Regions from separate parts of the Pseudodesulfovibrio sp. lm2024 genome, predicted to be linked through region 1. Evidence: predicted binding sites of a transcription regulator. Region 1 holds the regulator's gene; the other holds the start of a gene.
The links. Region 1 encodes sigma-54, which starts transcription at its own class of promoters, with help from an activator protein. Its sites were predicted from a motif close to CTGGCACGGNNNNTGCTT; they were not measured.
Positions count from the first base shown of each region.

Region 2: flgB (flagellar basal body rod protein FlgB) is a predicted target of sigma-54. The motif match lies at 2,701-2,718, and genes of this name have one in related genera.

Region 1 covers NZ_CP195092.1:2,022,640-2,026,792, forward strand. Annotated here, with positions in the region: gene rapZ (RNase adapter RapZ) at 1-502, opposite strand, end outside; gene ACR42D_RS09435 (PTS sugar transporter subunit IIA) at 521-970, opposite strand; gene hpf (ribosome hibernation-promoting factor, HPF/YfiA family) at 973-1,515, opposite strand; gene rpoN (RNA polymerase factor sigma-54) at 1,552-2,961, opposite strand; gene lptB (LPS export ABC transporter ATP-binding protein) at 3,199-3,924, opposite strand; gene ACR42D_RS09455 (LptA/OstA family protein) at 3,925-4,153, opposite strand, start outside.
Region 2 covers NZ_CP195092.1:2,780,297-2,784,449, reverse strand. Annotated here, with positions in the region: gene fliF (flagellar basal-body MS-ring/collar protein FliF) at 1-1,374, opposite strand, end outside; gene fliE (flagellar hook-basal body complex protein FliE) at 1,425-1,754, opposite strand; gene flgC (flagellar basal body rod protein FlgC) at 1,772-2,212, opposite strand; gene flgB (flagellar basal body rod protein FlgB) at 2,213-2,623, opposite strand; gene ACR42D_RS13200 (tetratricopeptide repeat protein) at 3,058-3,621, shown strand; gene ACR42D_RS13195 (IMP cyclohydrolase) at 4,080-4,153, shown strand, end outside.

The DNA of each region.
Region 1 (4,153 bases):
TCACGTCTTCCAGGGACGACCACTTGGTCTGGATGACCCGGCGCAGGTCGTGGATGGAATAATCCGTGGTGTCCAGGACCAGGACCGCCCCGAGGCGCACCGGCTCCAGGAGCTTCTTTTCCATCTCCAAGGCCTGCTCCAGGCCGAGGTTGCGGCTCTCCAGCGGATGCGGACGGCGGGTGGTGGCGTAGCGCCGGACCAGCTCCGCCATCTTGGCCTCGAGAAACAGGACCTGCGGAGTGATGCCGAGTTGGGCGAATCCCTCCTGGGCCTTGCTCCAGCCGTCCACGAACTCGAACTGGCGCAGGTCCATGCCCAGTGCCAGGCCGCGGTATTTGGTGTCGAAGGAGAGGATGAGGTCGGCCAGCTTGGCCGACATCTCGGACGGGAGCCCGTCGATGCAGAAGAATCCGAGGTCTTCGAAGACCTTGAGCGCGGTGCTCTTGCCCGAGCCGGAGAGTCCGGTGACGATCACCACCGGGAAAGGGTTGGTCGAGGTCAACGGAATTCGTCCATTCGGTTACACGCTTTTGAGCAGGGTCCAGAGACCCTCGAGGTCATCGGCCGACAGGAACGCCTTGCGGAATTCCTCGTCCTTGAGGAGACGGGAAATCTGGGCCAGGACGCGCAGGTGCATGCCCGCCACCTGTTCCGGGGCGAGCACCAGAAAAAAGATGGTGCACGGGCTGTGGTCCAGCGCCTCGAACTCCACGCCTTTGCGGCTGCGGCCCACGACCACGATGACCTTTTCCAGGTCCTCGAGCTTGCCGTGGGGGATGGCGATGCCGTCCCCGATGCCGGTGGAGCCGAGCCGTTCACGATCGAGAAGGACACGGACCGCATGGTCCGTGTCCATCTCTGGATATTGTACGCCCAGGGGGGCGACGAGTTCATTCAATACGTCCGACTTGGTCTCGGACTCGAGTTCGGGAAGGATCAGTTCCTTCGCCAGGTAATCACTGAGTTTCATGCTTAGTTTCCGGGGTCGATGAGGCCGTAATCGCCGTTCTTTCTCTTGTATATCACGTTGACGCCGTCAGTCTCCGCGTTGAGGAAGACCAGGAATTCGTTGTCACGGGCATCCAGCTGCATGGCGGCCTCGTCCACGGACATGGGCTTGGGCTCGTATGCGTCGGTGCCGACGATGGTGGGCGCTGAACCGGGAGCGATGTCCTCGTAGGACAGGTAGTTCATCTGCACCATTTTATTGGGACGCGCCTGTCTGGGGCGGTTCTTCATCTTTTCGCGCATCTTGCGCAGCTGGGCTTCCAGCTTGTCCAGGACCATGTCGATGGTGGAGTACATGTCCTCCGAATCTTCATAGGCCGAGATATGTATGCGATCCGAGTTCAGGATCACGTCCGCCTTGTGACGGAACTTGTCGACCAGCAGGTTGACCTGGAGATCGGCCTCCGCATCGGAAACGTATTTCGCTACCTTTTCAAAACGCTTTTCCGCGTAACCCTTGAGGTGATCGGAAGGCTCGAAGTTCTTGAAAGTGAAGCTGATGTTCATACGCTGCCTCCTGGTTGAGAGTGCTTCAAGCAGACTTTAGAAGTACTGCTTTCGTTTTGAAGACGAAGGAATGCCCATGGCCGAGCGGTATTTGGCGACTGTACGCCGGGCGATGTTCACTTCCAGCTTCTCCTGGAGGATCTCGCCGATTCTCTCGTCGCTGAGCGGTTTCTTCGTGTCTTCGTCTGCGATCATTTGCTTGATGAGCGCCTTGACGCTCTCCGAACCCACCTGGGACCCGTCGTTCAGGTCCAGGGCCGAGTTGAAGAAGAACTTCAGCTCGAATATGCCGTGAGGCGTCGAAACATACTTGTTGGTCGTAATCCGGCTCACGGTGGATTCGTGCATCTCGATGTCTTCCGCCACCTCCTTGAGGATGAGGGGTTTGAGCTTTGTCACGCCCTCCTCGAAGAATGCCCGTTGGAAGCCGACAATGCTCTCAACTACTTTATACAAGGTTCGCTGCCGCTGGTACAGACTTTTCATCAACCATGCGGCGGAACGCATCTTTTCCTGAAAATATTCCTTCTCCTTGTCGGCCGCGCCCTTCATGGAATCCATGTAGAACGTGTTCATCTGCAGCCTCGGCATGCCGTCCTCGTTGAGGATGATGACGAAGTCTTCGCCGTACTTGTAGACGAACACGTCCGGGCTGACGTAGTGCGGCTCGGTGCTGGAGAAATTGGCGCCGGGCATGGGATCGAGCGTCTGCATCAGGTCGAGATACGACTTGAGCTCATCCATGGTGATCTTGAACTTGCGCGCCAGGGGCTTGTAGCGGTTCTTCTCCAGATCCTCCAGGTGATCGGTGACCAGGGAGACCAGGATAGGATCGTCGTACCCGAGGACCTCCATCTGGACCAGCAGACATTCCTGCGGGGTGCGGGCGCCCACGCCGACCGGGTCCAGGTGCTGGATACGGTGCAGGACGGACTCGATCTCCTCCTCGGAGGCCTGAACCATGGCGGCCAGCTCTTCCAGGGTGGCCTGCAGGTAGCCGTTGGCGTCGAGATTGCCGAGGATGACGTCGCCGATGGCCAGTTCGTGCTCGGTGAAGTTGGACAGGCGCATCTGCCAGTTCAGGTGCCCTTCCAGCGAAGGCTTGGAAGCCAGGCGGGCCTCGAAGGACATGCCCTCTTCGGGCATCTCCATGTCGCGGGACAAAGCCTGCTTGGAAGTGGAGGAAAACTCGCCCAGGTAGTTCTCCCAGTCTGCGTTGCGGACCAGTTCCTCTTCGGCCTGGGATTCGGTCAGGACTTCCGCCTTGTCCGGGACCTCGGTATCGGTCTCGGTCTCATCGAGGAAAGGATTCTCCAACAATTCCTGCTGCACCGTCTCCAGCAGTTCAAGCCGCGACAATTGCAGCAGCTTGATGGCCTGCTGCAACTGGGGCGTCATGACCAGTTGCTGTGAGAGCTTGAGCTGTTGCCGAAGTTCCAATCCCATGATTCACTGCCTGCTTGAGGTTGTGTTTATCGGTTGCCGGATACAGAAATTTTTTTTCGGCCACCTGACATTTTTTCCGATTCAATTATGCCACAGTGAATTAAAGGATGCAACACAATTGTGTTAACACCCTGTATCTATTGATAATTCTGCGTGCATATAATGATATGAAAAAAGTGTACCAACCTTTGGGTACGGTGTAAATCGGGAAAGAGGAAAAAAAGACGGGAACAGGGATTAAAGCCGGAAATCCTCGCCCAGGTAGATCTGCCGGGCGCGACTGGATTTGACTATCTCGGACGGGGCCCCTTCCAGGATGACCGTCCCCTCGTAGACCAGGTAGGCCCGGTCGCAGATATTGAGCGTCTCCCGGACATTGTGGTCCGAGATGAGGATGCCGATGTCCATGGACTTGAGCACGGAGATGATCTCCTGGATATCGATAACCGCGATGGGATCGATACCCGCGAACGGTTCGTCCAGGAGGATGAACTGCGGGTCGAGGATGAGCGCCCGGGCGATCTCCAGCCTGCGTCGCTCGCCGCCGGACAGGAACATGGACGCCTGGTCCGCCAGCTTGGTGATGGTGAACATCTCCATGAGTTCGTCCGCCCTGGCCCGTTGCTGCCGCGAGGTCATGGAGGTCTGCTCCAGGATGATCTCCAGGTTCTGGCGCACGGTCAGCTTCTTGAAGATGGAACTTTCCTGGGGCAGGTAGCTCACCCCCAGGCGGGCCCGCTCGTGCAGGGGCTTGTCCGTGAGCACCTGGCCGCCCAGGGAAACCACCCCGGTATTGGGCTGGACGATGCCCACAAGCATGTAGAACGTGGTCGTCTTGCCCGCGCCGTTGGGGCCGAGCAGGCCGACCACCTCGCGGGCGTCGAGCTTGATGTTGATACCGTGTACGACCTCTTTCTGGCCGTACCGCTTGGACAAATTGGTAGCGCGAAGACCCTCGGCCATCTATTGCACCTTCAGGTTGCCGGGGGTCATGAACACCGCCTTGACGCGCTGCTTGCCGCCGATGACCTCGGACCGGTCGTCCTTGATGTGGAAGTTGATGACCTCGCCGGTCAGGGAGTTGGGGCCGTCCTGGAGCTTGGGATCGCGCTCCATCTTGAGCAGCTGCGGACCCACCATGTAGGTCAGCAGGCCGCAGGTCCCCTCGGTGGTCCCCTTCTTGGCCCGCACG
Region 2 (4,153 bases), 760 kb from region 1:
CATGACCACCGGGCGGACGACCAGGATCAGGAAGAGGAAGATCAGCAGCCCGTTCAGGAACGGCTTGCCCAGCCGCTGGGCGTATTCCAGCATGGTCCGCATCAGGGAATCGCCGCTGGCCAGCTGCGGTTCGCCGAACGAGATGTTGCTGACCTCGATGGTGTCGCCGCGCGTCTCGTCAAAGCCTACCGCGTTTTCGATCAGGGTGCGGATGCGGTTGATCTCCTCGGCGGTGCGGGGCACGTAGACCTGATTGCCGTCGGCGTCGGCCTGCCACGTCCCGTCCACGATAACCGCAACGGTCAAACGTTTCAATTCCCCGACGGGGGCTACGATATTTTCTTCCTGCTTGTCGATCTCAAAGTTGGTGGTCCGGGACTCGCGGGTGGAGTCCTGGGTGGTCTGGGTGCCGGTGAAGCCGTCGCCCCGGAAGTTGGTGTCCGGCGCGCCGCCCGCCAGGTTGGCCGCGCCGTTGGTGGTCTCTTCGTTGCGGGTCTCGGAGCGGACCACCGCGCTGGCCGGGTCGTAGGTCTCCTTGCGCACGGTGCGCTGGCTGAAATCGAGGTCCGCATTGACCCGGGCGATGACCTTTTCCGGGCCCACGGCCGGTCCGAGGAGTTCGAGGATGCGGCGCTGCAGCTTGGCCTCCACGCCCGCCTTGTGCTCGAGCTGGGCGTTGGACATGGCCAGGCCGGTGGTTTCGTCCTCCGGGGTGTACAGGGGGTGGCCCTTCATGTCCGTGACCGTGATGCTCTTGGGCTCAAGCCCTTCCACGGCCATGGATACCAGGTTGACGATGCCCTTGACCTCGTCGGGTTCGAGCTTGCCGTCGCCCTTGAGCTGCAGGACGATGGACGCGGACGGCGGAATCTGGTCCTCGATGAACAGGGACTTCTGCGGGATGACCAGGTGCACCCTGGCCTTGTCCACGATGGGAAATTCGGTGATGGTGCGGGCCAGTTCGCCCTGGAGCGCCCGCTGGTAGTTGACGTGCTGGACAAAGTCGGTCTGGCCGATCTGGACCTCGTCGAAGATCTCGAAGCCGATGCCCTGGCCATGGAGGTTGCCTTCGCCCGCCACCTTGAGCCGCAGCTCGTAGACCCGGTCGGCCGGGACCATGATGGTCGTGCCGTTGTTCTCGAGCTTGTAGTCCTCTTTCTGGGCCTGGAGCATGCCCACCACCCGGGACGCGTCCTCAGGATAGAGGTTGGTCATCAGGACCCGGTAGTCCGGCTTGTTCATCCAGTAGATCATCAGCGCGAACGAGATGACCACGGCGGCGGCCAGGCCCCCTATGAGAATGCGCTGCGACACGGTGCGGTCGGTCCAGAGCCCTTGCATTTTGGTCCAGTATTCGTTGACGAACGGCGGCATCTTCTATTTCTCCAGCTTGCGTTGGCGGTGTGATCCGGTTTTTGCGACGCCTAGAAGGGCATCTGCATGATTTCCTTGTACGCGGTCATGATCTTGGAGCGGACGGCGCCGGTCATCTGCATGGCCATGCCCGCCTTCTGCATCGAGATCATCAGCTCGTGCACGTTCTGGGTCTTGCCGGAGGCGAACTCCTCGATCATCACCTCTTTGGTCTCCTGCAGGTCGTTGACCTTGACCAGGGAGGACTTGAGGGTGTCCTGGAAGCTCGTGACGGGTGCCTGGGGCTTCTTGAGGCTTTCCGCGACCTTGGTGTCCACCGTGCGGCGGCGGATGTCCATGGCGTTCTGGTAGGCATTGAATGCGACGCTTTTGACGACCATTTTCTACTCTCCTTTTCCTAACCCTGTCCGATGGTCAGGGCCTTCTGGAACATGCGCTTGGCGCTTTCGATGGTCTGGACGTTGGACTCGTATCCGCGCATGGCCTGCATCATGTTGGCCATTTCCTCGACAACGTTGATGTCCGGGTAGAAAACGTACCCCTGGTCGTTGGCGTCCGGATGGCCCGGGTCGTAGACCTGCTTGAAGGGGCGTTCGTCCCGGATCACGCCGAGCACCTTGACCCCTTCCAGGTTGCGGTTGAGCTGGTCGTGCATGGCCTGGTCAAAGGGCGAGTAGACCGGCGTGGCCTCGAACGACACGGACTTGCGCTGGTACGGGCCGCCCGCCTCGGTCTTGGTGGTGCGGATGTTGGCCATGTTCATGGAAATGACGTTCAGCTGCGCCCGCTGGGCCGTGAGCCCGGACGCGCCGATGTCGAGGGCGGTCATGATATCCATTTACTTGCTCCCTTCCTGAATGACCTTGGTCATGCCGTCGAAGCTCTTTTTGATGACCGAGGCCAGGGCGTTGTACATCATGGTGTTCTTCGTGTTGGTGGCCATTTCCTTTTCCAGGCTGACCTCGTCCTGGCCCCAGACCTCGCGGGCCCGGAAGTTGTCCAGCCCTTCGCCCTTGAACCCGTCGGGATCGAAGGTGGCGGGCAGGTGGTCCTGCTTGGTGCGGGTGAGCTTGCCCAGTCCGTCCTGGTTCAGGGCGGCCTGGAGCTGGTTCTCGAACTCCAGGCGGCGGGCCCGGTAGCCCGGCGTGTTCACGTTGGCGATATTGCCCGTGACGATATTTTGACGTTGCAGGCGCAGGTCCATGACCTTTGCCGTTAGGTTGAGGTGATGCTCGAAAAGTCCTCGCATTCCTTGCTCCTCCTGCGTTCTCTTGTCGTTTTCTGGGCCGGTGGAGGCATGTTTTTCCGCCGGGTCCGCAGGAGACTTAGCAACTCCCGTTCCAATCAAACAACACCTTGAAATCGAAGAGGATTTATGAAATGGGACCTGTGCGGGCGTCAGACTCCCGGACGGGAGCCTTGGTCCTCTGCCGACCGGGAGGGCGGAAAAACAGGGTAGTTTCTTCCATTCCGACCGGTTCCGGCCGGAGGGCGGTCTGTGGGGTGCGCTGCCGAGTGTGTAGATAAATTATGTTTTTACAGTATGTTGTGACCGTGTGGCCCCAGAGAGGAAAAATGCGCACGGCCCCCTTGGCACATTGATTGCTAGATCGGTATCGGCCGAATCGGCCATGGAGATCTTTTCAGCCCGGCCCTCGGGCAAAGGAGAAATGGAGGGGAACTATGAGTGGTCATCTGGATTACGAAATCAACAAGGAACTCGGCGAATGCTACCTGTTCATGGGTGAGCTGGACAAGGCCGAGGAGTACTACAAGAAGGCCGTCAGCTCCAACGGCGTCCACCCGGACCCGTACCTCGGGCTGGCCACGGTAGCCGTTCAGCGCGGCGACCTGGAAGACGCCGAACTGATGTACAGGAAGGCCCACAAGATCGCGCCTTCGGACAAGAGTCTTTCCGGGATAGCGCTCATCCGCATGGAGAACAACGACAGGGACCAGGCTTTTTCCCTGTTCGTCGAGGCCATCGAGATGAATCCCGAAAACATGGTCGCCCTGTTCAGCCTGATCAGGCTCGGCCATGAGCTGGAACGCATCGGCGAAATCATTCCGCACCTCGAGAACTATCTCGAAATCGATCCGGCCAAGCACGAAGTGCGTTATTCCCTGGCCGGGTGCCTCGCCTGCGTCGGGCAGAAGGACGCGGCCGTCAAGGAACTCGAGACGATCCTGGAAAAGGATCCCGAGAACGCGCCGGCCAAGGAAATGCTCGACCAGTTCCGGTCCTGATAACGGTCTCCCCTCCCCGTTGATTTCCCGTCCCGCAACCCTTGCGGAAGCGGGGCGGGAAATCAGCCTTGAGACCGTCCGGCGGCCCGGCCGCCGCCCTCCCGGCAACCGCTTGCGCACGAGCCTGCGCGCGGCCTTGTCGTCTTTTTCGCGTCATTTCCCCATGCGCCCGCGGCGGGTCCGTCCCATCCAGTCCTGCCCGGAAATGGCTTTCTCGGCGTATTCGTTTGTGATCTTCCAGGGTTGGCCGATCCTTGCGTATCCAGGCCCGGTCGCGTGCCGTCCGGCCAGCGCCCTGTTTTTCCGGTTTTCCCGGATTCGCTCTTTCCGTCGTTATACACACCTGTGGAAAACCAGCGGCCGATCGGGCCGATTTTCGCCGGAAACCATGGCCTTCCGCGCCTTGCGTTCGGGCGGCAAATCTGGCAGAGGCACTCAAAACATCAAGTGAGGTTGCGATGAATCTGTTGCCTGTGAAAAGAGCCATACTATCTGTTACCGACAAAACCGGTCTGGCCGAGTTCGCGAAATT